Regions from separate parts of the Arthrobacter sp. P1_H7 genome, predicted to be linked through region 1. Evidence: riboswitches for the same ligand, from Rfam matches in the RefSeq annotation. Region 1 holds a riboswitch; each other region holds the start of a gene.

Region 1 (5,543 bases):
GCCGTCGTCGGCGAAGGGACCCCGGACGAACGCAAGATCATCGCGGCCCGCGCCCGGGAGCTGCGCCGCAACCCCGTGGTTGCCGGCGATTTCGTCTCCCTGGTCGGCGACGTCACCGGCGAGCCCGACACCCTCGCGCGGCTGGTCAAGATCCAGGACCGCAAGACACTGCTGCGCCGCAGCGCCGACGACACGGACCCGATCGAACGCGCCGTCGTGGCCAACGCCGACCAGCTGGTGGTGGTGGTCGCCGCCGCCAACCCCGAGCCGCGGACCGGTTTCATCGACCGCGCACTGGTGGCCGCGTACGACGCCGGCATTGAGCCGCTGCTGCTCGTCACCAAGGCCGACGTCAAGGATCCCGCCGAACTGCTGTCCAACTACCAGCACCTCGATTTTCCCGTCATCATCTCCAAGACCGCGGACTCCGCCGCTTCCGGCATCGACGCCCGCTCCGACGACGGGCTCTCCGCCCGGCTCGACAAGGACGCGGTGTCCCAGCTGCGCGACTACCTCGACGGCAAGGTCACAGTGATGCTGGGCCATTCCGGCGTCGGCAAGTCCACCATGGTCAACGCCCTGACCGGGGCCGAGCGGGCCACGGGAGGCGTAAACGCGGTAACCGGCCGCGGCCGCCACACGTCCTCCTCGGCACTGGCGCTCAAGGTCAACGATGCCCCGGCGGGCAGCTGGATCATCGACACCCCCGGTATCCGGTCCTTCGGCCTGGCCCACGTGGACCCCGACCGGATCCTCCGTTCCTTCCCGGACCTGGAACCGGGAACCGATGACTGCGAACGCGGCTGCAAGCATGACTCCACCGCCGTCAACTGCGGCGTCGACAAATGGGTTGCGGCCGGGCACGCGGGGCCCTCGGGACCGGCCAGGCTCGCGTCCCTGCGCCGGCTGCTGGGCACGGACCCGCGGATGGAAGCACAGGAAACCAAGGAACTGGGCACCGTCTCCTAGCCGGCCCGGCCACCGGGCTGCGGCGCCGTGCCGCGGCCTCCCGCCCGGCAGCCCGGTTTGACGGTAGTTTGGAACCATGAGCCAACCCGCTTCGAGCTACAACGATGACCTGCGCCTTGCCCATGTACTGGCAGATTCGGTCGATTCCCAGACCATGAGCCGCTTCAAGGCGCTCGACCTTCGGATCGAGACGAAGCCCGACCTCACACCCGTCACCGATGCCGACAAGTCCGCGGAAGAGGCCATCCGCGGCCAGCTCTCCCGGTCACGTCCGCGGGACGCGGTCCTGGGCGAAGAATTCGGCAGCTCGGGCCACGGTTCCCGCCGGTGGATCATCGACCCGATCGACGGCACCAAGAACTTTGTCCGCGGCGTCCCGGTCTGGGCCACCCTGATCGCCCTCGTCGATGAGGGCGAACCGGTGGTCGGCGTAGTCAGCGCGCCGGCACTGGGCAAGCGCTGGTGGGCCGCCAAGGGTGCGGGCGCCTACACGGGCCGCTCGCTCGCCGCCGCCACACGGTTGAAGGTATCCAATGTCTCCAATCTCGAGGACGCCTCGCTGTCCTACTCCAGCCTTGGCGGCTGGAAGGAACGCGGGAACCTGGATGAGTTCCTGGGCCTGACCGAGGAAGTGTGGCGGACCCGCGCCTACGGTGACTTCTGGTCCTACTGCCTCGTGGCCGAGGGTGCCGTGGACATCGCCTGCGAGCCCGAGCTGAACCTCTACGACATGGCCGCCCTGGTCCCGATCGTGACCGAGGCCGGCGGCCGCTTCACCTCGCTCGAGGGCGAGGACGGACCCTTCGGCGGCAACGCCCTGGCCACCAATTCGATCCTGCACTCGGAAGTCCTCAAGCGGCTCAACCCCGGACTCGACGACCTCTTCCCGGCCCACCCCAACAACTGAACCGCGCCCGTAATAATCCGCTTCACAATCGGCGGCCGCCTTTTCCCCGGCTGCGCGGATGTCCTACGCTCGATGCAGGTCACGAGTGCCAGCGCTAAACCCCGGTTTGCTGGCCGGCAACCCTCCAGTCGCGGTGGGGTGCCCCGGGTGACGACCTGGCCGGTCCGGAACGGACCCGGCAAGCGCGGATTCCCACGGTGTGGGGTCCTGTTCGAGTGAGGTCCCATGACAACTGCCATTTTCCCCGTTGCCCCCGAATTCCATGCCGCCGGTGCAGAACAGTCTGCAGGGCAGGCTGATGGCCGCCTCGCCCTCGCGGCCCGCCCGCTGGCCGCCGTTACCGGGGCGGAAATCCAGGCGCCGCTGATCACCGGCGGCCACACCCGCTACGCCAACCTCGACTACGGCGCCTCCGCCCCGGCCCTGTCCGTGGTCTCGGCCTACCTGAACGAAATCCTGCCGTACTACGCCAGCGTGCACCGCGGCGCCGGCTACGCATCGCAGATCAGCACGTCCGTCTACGAGAACGCCCGGGACATCGTGCGGGACTTCGTCGGCGGCCGGCCGGACGATTCCGTGATCTTCACCCGCAACACCACCGATTCCCTGAACCTGCTGGCTGGCTGCCTGCCGCTGCGCGACGGACGGCCCGCGGGCGAGGTCGTCTACCTCGACATCGAGCACCACGCCAACCTCCTGCCCTGGCAGAATGTCCCGCACCGCAGCGTCGTGGCCGCCCCTACCCTCGCGGCCACGGTGGACCGCCTGCGCGACGAGCTGGCGCGCGGGGACGTCAGCCTGCTGGCCGTCACCGGCGCTTCCAACGTCACCGGGGAGATCCTGCCGATCCGGGCCCTGGCCGCGCTGGCACACGAGTACGGCGCCAGGATCGTTGTCGACGCCGCGCAGCTGGCCCCGCACCGGCGGATTGACATCGCCGCGGACGGCGTCGACTACCTCGCCTTCTCTGGGCACAAGCTGTACGCCCCGTTCGGCGCGGGCGTGCTGGTGGGGCGGACGGACTGGCTCGACGCCGGCACCCCGCACCTGGCCGGTGGCGGCGCGGTCCGCGACGCCCGGCTCGACTCCGTCAGCTGGACCACGGGACCTGCCCGGCACGAGGGCGGCTCGCCGAACGTCCTTGGCGCGGCGGCCCTCGCCCGTGCCACCCAGGTCATTGCAGCCCTGGACCCGGAGCAGTGGCAGGCCCACGAGGACGCCATCCGGTCCTTCCTCGTCGAAGGCCTCCAGGGCATCGACGGAGTAACCGTGCACCGGATCTTTGCCGATTCGCCTTCCGCTTCTTCCTCCGAAGGCGGTCAGCCGGGCACCGGCACGATCGGCGTCGTGAACTTTTCCGTGGAAGGCTTCGACGCCGGGCTGGTGGCCGCCTACCTGTCGGCTGAACACGGCATTGGCCTGCGCGACGGCCGCTTCTGCGCCCACCCGCTGCTCAAGCGGCTCGGCCTGCCCTCCGGCTCCCTGCGGGCCAGCTTCGGGCTGGGCTCGCGGCTGGAGGATGCCGAACGCCTGCTGGCCGGCCTGCAGCAGCTGCGGCAGAACGGACTCGGCTGGGACTACGTGGTGGACGCCGGCCGCTGGGTGCCGGCCAACGATACCCGCAGCTACCCCCACTGGGCGCCGAACACCCCGGGCACCGCCGGCGCTGCGCCCTGCACCCTCGACTAGCGCAGGATCAGGGCCCGGCGCGGGTGCGGTAAATTCGAAAGGTATCTGAAACAAGCAGGACCTTCCGAAGGAGATCGCACGTGGCAAGCGCCGGCCCCAGGCTGCACAGTGAAGCTAGGCTGCACAGTGGACCTAAGCTGCACAGCGGGCGGCGCCAGGAACTCGGACAAAGCTTCCAGGACGGCGGGGAACACTATGAACGTGTCCGCCCCGGCTATCCGCAGGAGTCGGCCGGCTGGCTGGTCCCGGCGGGGGCCAAGGACGCCGCGGACATTGGCGCCGGTACCGGGAAGTTCACTGCGCTCCTGGCAAAACGCGGACTGGGCACGGTGGCTGTGGACCCCTCGGCCGACATGCTCGAGCAGTTGCGCCGGACCCTGCCGGACGTCATCGCCATCGAGGGCAGCGCCGAGGACACCGGTCTCGAGCCGGAGTCCTTCGACCTCGTCACGGTCGCCCAGGCGTGGCACTGGTGCGACCCTGGCCTGGCCAGCACCGAGATTGCCCGGATCCTCCGGCCGCACGGAGTGCTGGGCCTGATCTGGAACCAGCTGGACACCAGCGTGCCCTGGGTGCACCGCCTCTCCCGGATCATGCACGCCGGGGACGTCCTCAAACCACACTTCCGCCCCGCCGTGGGCCCCGAGTTCACCGGGCTGGAGAGCCACGTGACGCGGTGGGAGGATTCCGTCACCACGGAGGACATCCAGGAGCTGACCAAGTCCCGCAGCTACTACCTCGCGGCATCGGAATCCACCCGGGCCAAGGTCATGGCCAACCTCGCCTGGTACCTGCACGAGCACCTGGGGCACACCCCAGGCGACGTGCTCCGGCTGCCTTACCTCACCCAGACGTGGCGGGCCTTCCGGGCCTGATGCACGCTCCCCCCGGATTCCCGGATTGCACGCAGGGCCGCGCCGGGCTTATTGTTTCGGTATGCCTAATAATTACTTGTAGGCGCATGGAACTTTGACACCGGCTGCTTTCCGGCCGGCGCCGATCATCGGGTCGACGCGGACGCGCCAATCACAGGAGCTGCAGTGCTGGAGGTAAAAGGACACGGGCAACCGGCGCAGGACGCCGCCCCCACCTACAAACACCCGGGTGCCCGCAGGGCGCTGATCGGCCTGTTGGGGCCAGCGTTCGTGGCATCGATCGCCTACGTGGACCCCGGAAACGTGGCCGCCAACCTGACCGCCGGCGCGCAGTACGGCTACCTGCTGGTGTGGGTCCTCGTGGCCGCCAACGTCATGGCCGTCCTCGTCCAGTACCAGTCCGCCAAGCTCGGGATCGTCACGGGCAAGAGCCTTCCGGAGATCCTCGGTGAACGGCTCAAGCCGTTCTGGCGCCGCGCCTTCTGGGTGCAGGCCGAAGTCGTCGCCGCCGCCACCGACCTCGCTGAGGTGGTGGGCGGCGCTATCGCCCTGTACCTGCTTTTCGGCCTCCCGCTCCCCCTTGGCGCCTTGATTGTCGGCGCCGTTTCCATGCTCCTGCTCGCCGTCCAGGCCCGGCAGAAGCAGCGGCCGTTCGAATTCATCATCATGTTCCTGCTCGGCATCATCACTATCGGCTTCCTGGCCGGGCTGTTCATCAGCCCGCCAGATCCGGGGGCCGCCCTGGCCGGGCTCATGCCCGGCTTCCAGGGCCCGGACACCGTCCTGTTGGCCGCCAGCATGCTCGGGGCCACCGTCATGCCGCACGCCATCTACGTCCACTCGGCCCTGTCCCGGGACCGGCACCGGCCGGACGAAAACCTGCACGTTCCCCCGGCGGCCATCGCGCGCCTGGTCCGGGCCACCCGGTTCGACGTCGTGGCCGCACTCGCGATCGCCGGACTGGTCAACATCGGCATGCTGCTCCTGGCCGCCTCCACCCTCGGCGGCGAAGAAGGCACGGACACGATCGAGGGCGCGCACGCCGCCATCACCGCCAACCTCGGCCCGATCGTCGGCGTGGTCTTCGCGGTCGGGCTGCTCGC
Region 2 (5,543 bases), on a different contig from region 1:
AACTCGGAAGTCACCATCCGCCGCGTCCCGATCGAGTTCATGGAAATCGAACTGGCCACGCTCGAACAGATGGGCCAGCGGCTCGAGGTTTCCGGGGAGTACTTTGCCCGCAACGGCCGCACCCGCCTGGTGGACGTCACCACCAAGCCTTCGGAGCTGCGGGCGCCGGAGGACAAGATCCACCCCATGCCCTTCCCCGGCCTGAACATCGACAACCTGCCCTTCTTCGCGGTGATCGCCGCCAACGCCCACGGCCAGACCATGATCCATGACTGGGTCTACGAGAACCGGGCCATTTACCTGACCGAACTCAACAAGCTCGGCGCCCAGGTCCAGCTGCTCGATCCGCACCGCATCTACGTCAACGGGCCCAGCAAATGGCGTGCGGCCGAGGTGGGCTGCCCGCCGGCGCTCCGCCCCGCCGCCTGCCTGCTGCTGGCCATGCTGGCCGCCCGTGGCGTCTCGGAGCTGCGGAACATCTACGTCATTGAGCGCGGCTATGAGGACCTGGCTGAGCGGCTGAACACCATCGGCGCGAAGATCGAGTACTTCCAGGACTGAGCCCGCATTGGTTTGGGGCGTTTCGGCGGATCCTGACGCACAATAGATTCATGCGCACCTTCGGCGTGGAGGAAGAACTGCTGATAGTGGACCCCGAATCGGGGATGCTGCTTGCCCTCGCTGACCTCATGCTGCCGAGTCTGGTGCCGCCGCAGCAGGAAGCCGCCAGGGTTCTCCCGGCCCAGAAGCCGGTCCACGAAGGCGCCGATTTCAGCTACGAACTCAAGCTCGAACAGATCGAGACCCAGACGCATCCGTGCCTGGAGTACACGGAACTGCTCCGGCAGCTCAGGCGTGGCCGGGCCCTCGCGGACCAGGCCGCCCGGGCGCACGGCGGCCGCGTCGCAGCCCTGGCCACGTCGCCCCAAGGCTCCGCCACGCACCTGACGCCGAATCCCCGCTATATGACCATGCAGCAGCGCTTTGGGCTCACCGTCCGGAACCAGCTGACCTGCGGCCTCCACGTCCACACCTTTGTGGAGTCCCCGGAGGAGGGCGTGGCCGTGATGGACCGGATCCGCGACAAACTGGCCGTGCTGATAGCACTCAGCGCGAATTCCCCCTACTGGAACGGGGCCGAGACCGGATTCGAAAGCTACCGCACGCAGGCCTGGAACCGCTGGCCGGGCTCGGGTCCCACGATGATCTTCGGCAGCCTCCCCGTCTACCGCCGCGTGGTCACCCGGCTGGTGGAAAGCGGCGTCCTGATGGATGAGGGAATGGTCTATTTCGACGCGCGGCTGTGCCGTCAGCATCCCACCGTGGAGATCCGGGTCGCGGATGTCTGCCTGCGGGCCGAGGACGCTGCCCTCATTGCCGTGCTGGTGCGCGCCCTCGTGGAGTCGGCGGCGCGGGAATGGAACGACGGCGTCGATCCCGCCCCCGTGCCCACACTGCTGCTGCGGATGGCCGCCTGGCAGGCCAGCAATTGCGGACTGCGCGGGGAGCTCCTGGACTTCGGAACCTTCACCCCTGCCCCGGCCGCGGACGTGGTCAGGGCGCTCGTGGACTTCGTGGCCCCGGTGCTTGAGGAGCAGGGCGAGCTGGAGCTGGCGCGCGAGGGCGTCGAGCGGATTCTGGCAGAGGGCACCGGTTCGCAGCTGCAGCGCGGCCCGTTCCGGGCCGGTGGCCTGCCCGCCGTCGTCGAGCGGGCCATCGAACTGACCACCGAGGGGCCCGTCACCGAAGGGCCGGCCGATAATCGTTCGCCCCTGGGCCGGTTGCGCCCGGCCTGACCGGGAGCCGGCACCCGGGGAAGTACACCTAGACCTGCTTGAGTGCCTGGCCGAGGTCGCGGATGAGGTCCTCGACGTCCTCCAGGCCCACCGAAAGCCGGACCACACCGTCGCTGAGCCCGATCGCCGCGCGGCCTTCCGGACCCATCGCGCGGTGCGTGGTGGTGGCCGGGTGCGTGATGAGCGTCTTGGCGTCGCCGAGGTTGTTGGAGATGTCGATGATCCGCAGCGCGTCCAGGAGTGCGAACGCGGCCTGCTTCGCCGTGCGGCCGGGGGAGGGCTGCAGTTCCAGGGTGAGTACCGTCCCGCCGGCCTTCATCTGCTGCACCGCCAGCCGGTACTGCGGGTGGGACGGCAGCAGCGGGTACTTTACCCAGCCGACCGCAGGCTGTCCCTCGAGCCATTCGGCCAGGCGCAGCGCCGAGGCCGAGGAATGGTTGACGCGCAAGGCCATGGTCTCCAGGCCCTTGGTGAGCACCCAGGCATTGAACGCCGAAAGCGCCGGACCGGTGTGCCGCATGAGCTGTTTGACGGGCCCGTCGATGAATTCCCTGGTGCCCAGGATGGCCCCGCCCAGGACCCGGCCCTGGCCGTCGATGTGCTTGGTGCCGGAGTAGACCACCACGTCCGCGCCGAGGTCGCCGCAGCGCTGCAGCAGCGGGGTGGCGAAGACGTTGTCTACCACCACCGTGGCGCCGGCCGCATGCGCCAGTTTGCTCACGGCGGCGATGTCCACGATTTCCTGCATGGGGTTCGACGGCGACTCGAAGAACACCGCGGTGGTCGGCTCGGACAGCGCGGCTTGCCACTGCCCCAGGTCCGGGCCGTCCACGAAGACCGTCTCGACACCCCAGCGCGGCAGGATCTCGTTGAGGATCACGAAGCACGAGCCGAACAGCGAGCGGGCCGCGACCACCCGGTCCCCGGCCGCCAACAGCGCGCCCAGGGCGGTGAAGACGGCGGACATGCCGGACGCCGTCGCAAAACACGCCTCCGTTCCCTCGAGCAGCCGGAGCCGCTCCTGGAAGGTGGCGACGGAGGGGTTGCCGTAGCGGGAGTAGACGAAGCGCTCGTCCTCCCCGGTGAAGGCGCGCTCGGCGGCGGCCGCGGACTCGTAGACGAATCCTGAGTTGAGGAAGATCGGCTCGGTGGTTTCCTGGAAGCCGGTGCGGTCAAGGCCGCCGCGGACAGCCTGGGTGTCGGCCGCCCAGCCGGCGGCGTCGGGATTGAAAGTCACTTAAATCTTTCCGAGGTTGGTGGGCAGGCCGCGGTTCTTCCAGCCGTTGACGGTGCGTTCGCCGAAGCGGTCGGTCTCGCCTTCGAAGCCCTCGAGGACGTTGTACGAGGTGTAGCCGGCGGCCGTCGCGGCCGTCGCGGCGGCGATCGACCGGGCACCGGAGCGGCAAAGGAACACCAGCTCGACGGCGATGTCCTCCGGCGCCTGCTGCCTTAGCTGTTCCACGAAGTGCGGGTTCGGCGTGCCGCCGGCGAGGTTCCACTGGATGAAGAGCGGATCGTTGCGGCTTTCGCCCGCGGCCGCGGTGTCCGGGATGCCGATGTTGGCCCATTCGCCCTCGGTTCGGACATCCACCAGGATGGCTCCGGCCTCCAGCTTGGCCCACGCCTGATCCGGGCTGAGGTCTCCGGCGTAGCTCATGCGTGGCCCGCGAAGGCCCCGTCGGCGCCAAACTCGTCGGCGTCGAGCTCATCAACCGCATTGGCCACGGCGGCGTCCGCACTTGCAATCGCGGCGGGCAGGACCAGCGCCTGCGCCACGATCACGGTGCTTCCGTTGAAGCTGGCGGCGGGGCTTCCGTGCAGCACATAGCCCTCGGCCAGGGCGGCTGACACCCGCTCGCAAAAGGCGCGGTCATCCGCGCCGGTGAACAGGCGGTAGGCCAGTCTTTCCTCGCCGGCAGGTGGTGCACTGGGTGCAGTGCTGGGGGCTGCGGCGGGGACTGTACTGGTGGCTGTTGTGGGTATTGACGTGTCGGTCACGACGGATCTCCTCTTTCACGCTTGCAGCTCGAATTCTCGATTGCCGAGTATTCACCTGAGGCACCCCGCCGCGAAAGGGAGGGTTGCCGACCGGCCAGTCAGGGCTTGGCACCGGTTCTCATTACTCCCCAAAAACGTAACACCTGCGACGCCGGCCCGCACCGCCGCCGTCGTCATGTTCCGTAACCGGGCCGTGGCCCGGGCGAGTAGTGGCGGGCTCCAGTTTCGGGTACTGCCCACTCGTGTCTGCCGGGACGTTTCGCCGTCTACTGGGGGGATTAGGTCCGACGCGTCGGCCGGCGCTGCAGGTGATTCTGGCAGTTTGTGAATCGAGCAGTCCGTGAAACGACTCGTCTGTCCATCAACAGGCTGTCTGAGAATCGGTGGCTGGAACGGTCGGAGCCGCAGCCGCGGTCCGGCCGGTGACGGCGGAATGGAGCAATAGTGGACCCGCGCATACTCGTTACCGGGATTACAAGCGCCGCCGGACGGGCCGTCGCGGCCCAGCTCGAAGCCCGGGGCCTCCCGTACCTCGGCTCCGATGCCCGCGCCGACACCCGTCAGGCCGGGGAGGCTCCCGCCGCCGCCGCGGTCAGGCTCCTGCCGGCGACGGACCCGGACATGATCCTGGACCTGCGCCGGCTGGTGGACCGCGAAGCCATCAACGTCATCATTCCGACCCTCACCGTGGAACTCCCGGTCCTGGCCGCGGCCCGCGCCGGATTCGCCCAGGACGTGCGGATCATCGTGGGTGATCCTGCCGCGGTGGCCCTCGCCAACGATCAGCTTTTCACCACCTGGGCGCTGCAGGCAGCCGGCATTCCGGTGCCCCGGTTCGCGGTTCCGGGCGACCTCGCCGCCGCGCCGGCATCCCTCGCCGGCCTCAGCGGCCCCGTGGTGGTCAAGCCGCGGGTCTTCAAAGGCTCCCATGGTGTCCACCTGCTGGCCGGAACCGCCTCTGTTAGCTGGAAGAACATGCCGGCGGGGCAACTGGTCCAGGAATTTATCCCGGGCGCCGACTACGTGTGCCTGGTGTTCGGCACCCCGGCACGCAACGCGATGGCCCCGGTGGCGGTGGTCCTCGAGAAGACCAGGACTCCGTATGGACGCGCCGGCAGCGACGAAGTCAGCCGGAGGGTGCCGGCGAATCAGGCCGGGGATGTGCGCAAGCTGGGTCTGGCCGCCGTCCGCACGCTCGGGCTGACCGGGCCGGTCCAGGTCCAGATCCGCCGCCGAACCGACGGAACGCCCGTGGTGCTGGGTGTCTGCGCGACCCTGGGCGAGAACAGCACGTGGGCCCCGGAAATGCTCGACGCCGTGCTGGCAACGTTCACCCTCCCGGCATTCAACCCGGCCTCCTTCCGCCGGTGCCCGGCAGTGCCCGCGGACGCCCTGGGGTGAGCGCAACACCAACGCGGGGTCACTTACGGCCCATCCGGGGACATGGGATGGGCCGTACCTGACCCCGCGTTGCTATTCGATGGTGGCGAAGAGGGCGTTGAGTTCGGCCGTGAGCTGGCGCCGCAGTTCCGGGGTGCCGATTTCCTGGCCGTCGATGTGGTTCACCGGGGCCAGGAGCCGGATGCTGGAGATCAGCCAGACCGCATCGGCGTCCAGCAGGTCCTTCGGCTCCAGCGGGCCGTAGCCCAGCTCCCAGCCGGCGGCCTTGGCGGCGGTGAACAGGGCGCCCTGTGACGTGCCGGGCAGGATGCCGCTGTCCAGCTGGGGAGTGATGAGCCGCCGGACGGT
Region 3 (5,543 bases), on a different contig from region 1:
CTCCAGCAGGCCGGCATCGCGCAGCATGAACAGGGCCCGGCCGTTGTTCGCCGGGTCCACGGGGATGCCGATCTTGGCGCCGTCCGGGAGCTCGTCCAGGGACTTGTACTTGTCAGACCAGATGCCGCCCGGCGCGCTGTAGACGTAGAACAGTCCCACGTTCTCCAGGCCCTTGTCCTGGTTGAACTGCTTCAGGTAGGCGTTGTGCTGGAAGAAGTTGGCGTCGAATTCGCCGTTGGCCACGGCCAGGTTGGGCTGGATGATGTCCGTGACGTACGTGGGCTCCAGGGTCCAGCCCTGGGCCGCGAGCAGCTTCTGGGCCAGCTTGGTTGGTTCCTGGTACGGGGCGGACTCGGTGACGATGATCTTGATCGTCTTGCCGCCGCTGGCGCCGGCACCGCCGGGGTTGGTGAGGCCGCAGCCGGTCAGTGCCGCGGCGGACACTGCGCCGGCGCCGGCGAGGGCATACTTGAGGAAATTTCTACGCTGCATGGTCTTGGTCCTTTGTGGTGGTTCGCGCTGAGCTATGGCTAGGCCGTGACGGTGGCGGGCTGGTTTTCGGCAGCCGCGGAGAATTCGGTGAAGGCTCCCCGGAAGGCGGCGGCGGGGTGGCGGCCGTTGAGGCGCGGCCCGGCGCCGAAGAGCTTTTCGCGCAGGGTTCCCGGCGCGTAGCCGGTCTGGGCCAGGCCACGGCTGCGCAGTTCCGGCAGCACCCCGTCGATGAAGTCGGTGTAGGAGCCGGGGATGGTCTGGTTGATGATGTTGATGCCGTCGATTCCGGCGTCCTGCCACTGCTCGAGGCGGTCGGCTATCTGGTCCGGCGTTCCCACCACCCGGTTGGCCCGGCTGCGGTAGAGCGCAATGTCGCGGAGGGTGGGGTTGCCGCCACGGACGGAGGCGCGGATGGCCGTGAGATGGCCCTGGCTGCCTTCGGTCTCCAGGTCACCGAGCGGCGTGTCCAGCGGCAGGCCGCCGAGGTCGACGCCGAACCCGCCGCCCACGTGGGCCAGCAGGGCCTCAATGTCCAGGCTGTCCTCGAGTTCGTCGGCTTTGCGGTTCGCCTCGGCTTCGGTGCCGCCCACCACGAAGTGCATACCCTGCAGGAACTTCACGTCATCCGGATGGCGGCCGGCGGCAACGGCCTGATCCCGGACGGCCGCGGTGTACTTCGCGGCCACCTCGGTGCTCGGCGCGAGGGTGAAGGTGGCCTCGGCGTTGGCGGCGCAGAACTGCTGGCCGCGGCCGGAGCTCCCGGCCTGGAAAAGCACCGGGGTGCGTTGCGGCGACGGGGCCGCGAGGTGGGGCCCGTCGATCGAGTACCGGGGTCCGCGGTGGTAGATCTTGCTGACTTTCTCCGGGTCCGCGTGGACTCCGGTCTCCTTGTCCCGGAGCAGCGCATCGTCTGCCCAGGACCCTTCCCACAATTTGTAGGCGGCCTCGACGTATTCGTCCGCCCAGTCGTAGCGTTCGTCATGCTTGGTCAGCTCTGTGGCGTTGAAGTTCCGGTGCGCGTTTTCCAGCACGCTGGTGACGATGTTCCAGGCCACGCGGCCGCCGCTGATGTGGTCCAGCGTGGACATCTGCCGGGCGAACTGGAACGGGTGGCTCTGGATCACCGACGACGTCGCGGCCAGCCCGATCTCCCGCGTTCCGGTGGCGAGCGCGGACAGCAGGATGAGGGGGTCGTTGGAGGGCACCTGCAGTCCCTTTTTCAGCAGCGATGCCCAGCCGCCGTCGTAGTCGCCGTAGAGACCGACGACGTCGGCGAAGAAGATCGCGTCAAACTTCGCGTCCTCGAGCTGGCGGGCCAGGTCGACCCAGAGCTGGAGTTCGTTGAACCGGTGCTGCTGGGCTTCCGGGCGCCGCCACTGGCCGCCCATGATGTGGCTGGACGTGTTCATCACGAAGGCGCTGATCAGCAGGCGGGGGCGGGGTCCGTCGAAGCGGGTACTGGGTGTTGAAGTCATGGGGTGCTTTCCGCTGGGGAGGTGGGAAGAGGGTGCTGCGGGACGCTCAGAGGCGCTTGTCCAGGCGCCGGGCAACATAGGACCCGCCCAGCTGAACGATGGTGACCAGCAGGATCATCAGGACAATCGCGGTGATCATGAGCGGAGTTTCGTAGCGGTAGTAGCCGTACCGGATGGCGAAGTCGCCGATTCCGCCGCCGCCCACCAGGCCGGCCATCGCCGAGTAGGAGATGAAGCTGACGGTCATGATGGTGATGGAGCTGACGAGTCCGGGCTTCGCCTCCACAATCAGGACGTCCCGGACGATCTGGGACCGGCTGGCGCCCATGGACCGTGCCGCTTCGACCACTCCGCCGCCGAGCTGGCTCAGGTTCTGTTCCACAAAGCGGGCGAAATAGGGGATGGCGTTGAGAGTCAGCGGGACAATGACGGCGGCCGTGCCGATGGTCGTGCCGACAATGAACCTGGTCACGGGAATGATCGCGATCAGCAGGATCAGGAACGGGAACGAGCGGAGCAGGTTGACCAGTCCGTCCAGGACGCGGTGCAGTTTTGGCCGGTGCTTGAGCCCGTTGGGACCGATGGTGTAGAGCAGGACACCCAGCGGTGTCCCGAGGAGCACCGCCAGCGGGATGGCCACCAGCAGCATGGTGAGGGTCTGCCCCATGGCGACGCCGATTTCGGGCAGGACTTCCAGGACGCGGTCAAACATTGATCAGGCCCTCCGACTCGGCTGTGGTGTGGGTGCCCCTCCCGGAGCGGTCCAGCTGGATCTCATCGGAGACCAGGTAGCGGCCGATCGACGTCGCCGGGTGGAAGCCGGGGCGCCGGAGTTCGGTGAGGTCGAACTGCTCCACCACCCGGCCCTCTTCCATGACCGCGACGTTGTCCGCGATGGCCTTGATGACGTTCATCTCGTGGGTGACCACCACGATCGTGATGCCGAATTCGGCGTTGACGTCGGCCAGGTACTGCAGGACCGATGACGTCGTCCGGGGATCGACAGCCGACGTCGGCTCGTCGCAGAGCAGCACCTTGGGCCCGGTGGCGAGGGCGCGGGCGATCGCCACCCGCTGTTTCTGGCCCCCCGAGAGCTTGGCCGGATATGTCCCCGCCTTGTCGGCGAGGTCCACGATTTCCAAGGTTTCGGCGGCCCGCCTTCGGCGTTCTGCCTTCCCGACGCCGGCGAACTTCAGGGACAGCTCCACATTTTCCTGGGCCGTGAGGTTGTTGAGGAGATTGAAGTGCTGGAAAATCATGCCGATGTCGTGCCGCTTGGTCCGGAGCTCGGCGTCGGAGAGGGTCACCAAGTCCACGCCGTCCACCAGGACGCGTCCCGACGTCGGGCGCTCGAGGAGGTTGATGTTGCGCAGCAGCGTGGATTTGCCGGCGCCGGAGAACCCGATGATGCCCTGAATGGTGCCCCGCCTGATGTGCAGGCTGACGTCGTCGACGGCCGTGAAGGGGCCAGCGGCCGAAGCGAAGGACGTGCTGACGTTCTGGATCTCGATCACAGGCCCCCACCTGCTCGGGGCCGCGGCGCTGCCGCTGTCTGCGTGTTCATGATTTCCTCCGGGCTCGCCCGAGGAAAGCCCTGGGTCCTGGCTTCCGGGCAGCGCTGAGCGAAGCCGCGGGAGCCTAAGAACACAGTGGTTCTCCATCGGTCCTGGCGGTAGCACCGTCCTCAAAGAGGGGGTTGCTGCGGCGTCACAGAGCCAGATCTCTCAGCCGCTCGGGATGGTTACGAGTCCATCTCACACGGCAATGCGGCGGATACGGAAAAAGCCGGTCACATTTTGTAACCGACTCTTCCCAACCTGTTGATCGTCATTCCCGGGCCGTTAGATGCCCACGCGCCAGCCTTCGCGGGCCGGGCACGCGTCCACGACGACGTCCAGCCCGGCGGCTTTGGCGCGGTCCGCCGCGGCCTCGTCGAAGACGCCCAGCTGCAGCCAGACGGCTTTGGCGCCTACGGCGATGGCCTCGTCAATGACGGCCCCCACCCTGTGGGAGTTGACGAAGCAGTCCACGACGTCGATCGGGTGCTTCTCCGCCGGGATGTCCGCCAGGGAACGGTACCCCTTCTCCCCGTGGACGTCGTCGCCGGGAAGGTTGACCGGAATGATGGTCATGCCCATCCGGTCCCGGACATAGAGGGAGACTTCGTACGCCGAGCGCCATTCGTTGGTGCTGAGGCCGACCACCGCCCACGTGCCTTTGGTTCGCATGAGGCGGTCAATGACTGCCGGATCGTTAACATGGGCCATGCATCAACCTTACTCCTGCGGCCTTTCCGGACAATCGCCGAATAAATGAATGATTTCGACCGGGCCCAGGCCGCGTGAACGAATATTACAGCGCTCCCAGGCGTCGATTTTGTGGAATCCTGCATCTGAAGTTCTAGTAGGTAATGACCATCCCGAGCGGCCGAGAGACCTGGATCGATGACGCCGCAGCAACCCCCGGTGACGTGAGATGACCATTCCCACGGAACTGTTCCGCCCTCCTTCGAGCAAATTCGAGGGAACCGGAGGGACCAAGGGTGCTACTGCCAGGACCGATGGAGTGCAGCAATGACCCCTGAGAATTATTCCGCCCTGCCCACCTTTCCCCGGCACGGCGCCGCCGCGACGGCGGGAACTGCCCAGGCAGAGACGGTTGCGTTCTGGGAAACCCAGGCTCTCCGCCTCGACTGGGCGGACGTGCCCGGCGGCGCAATGGAGCGCGCCAAGCCCTGGCACACCGCGCACCGCCGGGTCCCGGCCGACGTCGAGGCCGGCATCGGACCGCAGATCACCTGGTTCGAAGGGGGCAGACTCAATGTCGCCTACAACTGCGTCGACCGCCACGTAGCGGCGGGGCGCGGGGACAAGGTGGCCCTGCACTTCGAGGGCGAGCCCGGTGACCGCCGTGCCGTCACCTACGCCGACCTCCAGCGCGAGGTCTCCAAAGCCGCCAACGTCCTCCTGGATCTCGGCATCACCAAGGGCGACCGGGTGGTCATCTACCTCCCCGTCATCCCCGAAACCGTCATCATCACCCTCGCCGTGGCCCGCATCGGCGCCATCCATTCCCTGGTCTTCGGCGGGTTCTCCGCGGAGGCCCTGAAGTTCCGGGTCGAGGACACCGGCGCCAAGCTCCTGGTCACCACCGACGGCCAGTTCCGCCGCGGCACCGCCGTGCCGGTCAAGGACAACGCGGACGCCGCCGTCTCCGGCGACAACGCCATCGAACACGTCCTGGTGGTCAACCGGACCACTCCCGCGGGCGAACTGGACACCGTCCCGATGACCGCGGGCCGCGATGTGTGGTGGCACGACGCCGTCGGGTCCGCCTCCGAGACTCACGTGGCCGAGGCGTTCGACGCCGAGACGCCGCTGTTCATCATGTACACCTCCGGCACCACCGGCAAGCCCAAGGGCCTGGTCCACACCTCCGGCGGCTACCTCACGCAGGCGTCCTGGAGCTTCGAGCACCTGTTCAGCAACCCCGACCCGGCGCTGCGGGAGAAGGACGTGCACTGGTGCACGGCCGACCTCGCCTGGGTCACCGCGCACACCTACGAGCTCTACGGCC

What was found. Region 1 has a riboswitch for S-adenosylmethionine ahead of AC1DXI_RS03665 (aminotransferase class V-fold PLP-dependent enzyme). Riboswitches for the same ligand answer to the same signal wherever they lie in the genome.
Region 2: it holds a riboswitch for S-adenosylmethionine, as region 1 does, so the genes downstream of both, AC1DXI_RS11885 (DUF1737 domain-containing protein) here and AC1DXI_RS03665 (aminotransferase class V-fold PLP-dependent enzyme) in region 1, are expected to answer to the same signal.
Region 3: it holds a riboswitch for S-adenosylmethionine, as region 1 does, so the genes downstream of both, AC1DXI_RS13455 (methionine ABC transporter ATP-binding protein) here and AC1DXI_RS03665 (aminotransferase class V-fold PLP-dependent enzyme) in region 1, are expected to answer to the same signal.

The regions. Positions count from the first base shown of each region.
Region 1 is NZ_JBFUCO010000003.1:154,251-159,793, reverse strand. Features, by position in the region: gene rsgA (ribosome small subunit-dependent GTPase A) at 1-969, shown strand, start outside; gene hisN (histidinol-phosphatase) at 1,046-1,876, shown strand; SAM riboswitch class IV at 1,954-2,067, shown strand; gene AC1DXI_RS03665 (aminotransferase class V-fold PLP-dependent enzyme) at 2,102-3,565, shown strand; gene AC1DXI_RS03660 (class I SAM-dependent methyltransferase) at 3,646-4,440, shown strand; gene AC1DXI_RS03655 (Nramp family divalent metal transporter) at 4,606-5,543, shown strand, end outside.
Region 2 is NZ_JBFUCO010000010.1:209,228-214,770, reverse strand. Features, by position in the region: gene AC1DXI_RS11905 (UDP-N-acetylglucosamine 1-carboxyvinyltransferase) at 1-561, shown strand, start outside; gene AC1DXI_RS11900 (glutamate--cysteine ligase 2) at 612-1,796, shown strand; gene AC1DXI_RS11895 (O-succinylhomoserine sulfhydrylase) at 1,825-3,033, opposite strand; gene AC1DXI_RS11890 (rhodanese-like domain-containing protein) at 3,034-3,453, opposite strand; gene AC1DXI_RS11885 (DUF1737 domain-containing protein) at 3,450-3,698, opposite strand; SAM riboswitch class IV at 3,807-3,920, opposite strand; gene AC1DXI_RS11880 (ATP-grasp domain-containing protein) at 4,239-5,195, shown strand; gene AC1DXI_RS11875 (aminodeoxychorismate lyase) at 5,268-5,543, opposite strand, start outside.
Region 3 is NZ_JBFUCO010000012.1:29,564-35,106, reverse strand. Features, by position in the region: gene AC1DXI_RS13470 (MetQ/NlpA family ABC transporter substrate-binding protein) at 1-492, opposite strand, end outside; gene AC1DXI_RS13465 (LLM class flavin-dependent oxidoreductase) at 531-1,967, opposite strand; gene AC1DXI_RS13460 (methionine ABC transporter permease) at 2,014-2,679, opposite strand; gene AC1DXI_RS13455 (methionine ABC transporter ATP-binding protein) at 2,672-3,481, opposite strand; SAM riboswitch class I at 3,622-3,711, opposite strand; gene AC1DXI_RS13450 (CoA-binding protein) at 3,809-4,234, opposite strand; gene acs (acetate--CoA ligase) at 4,541-5,543, shown strand, end outside.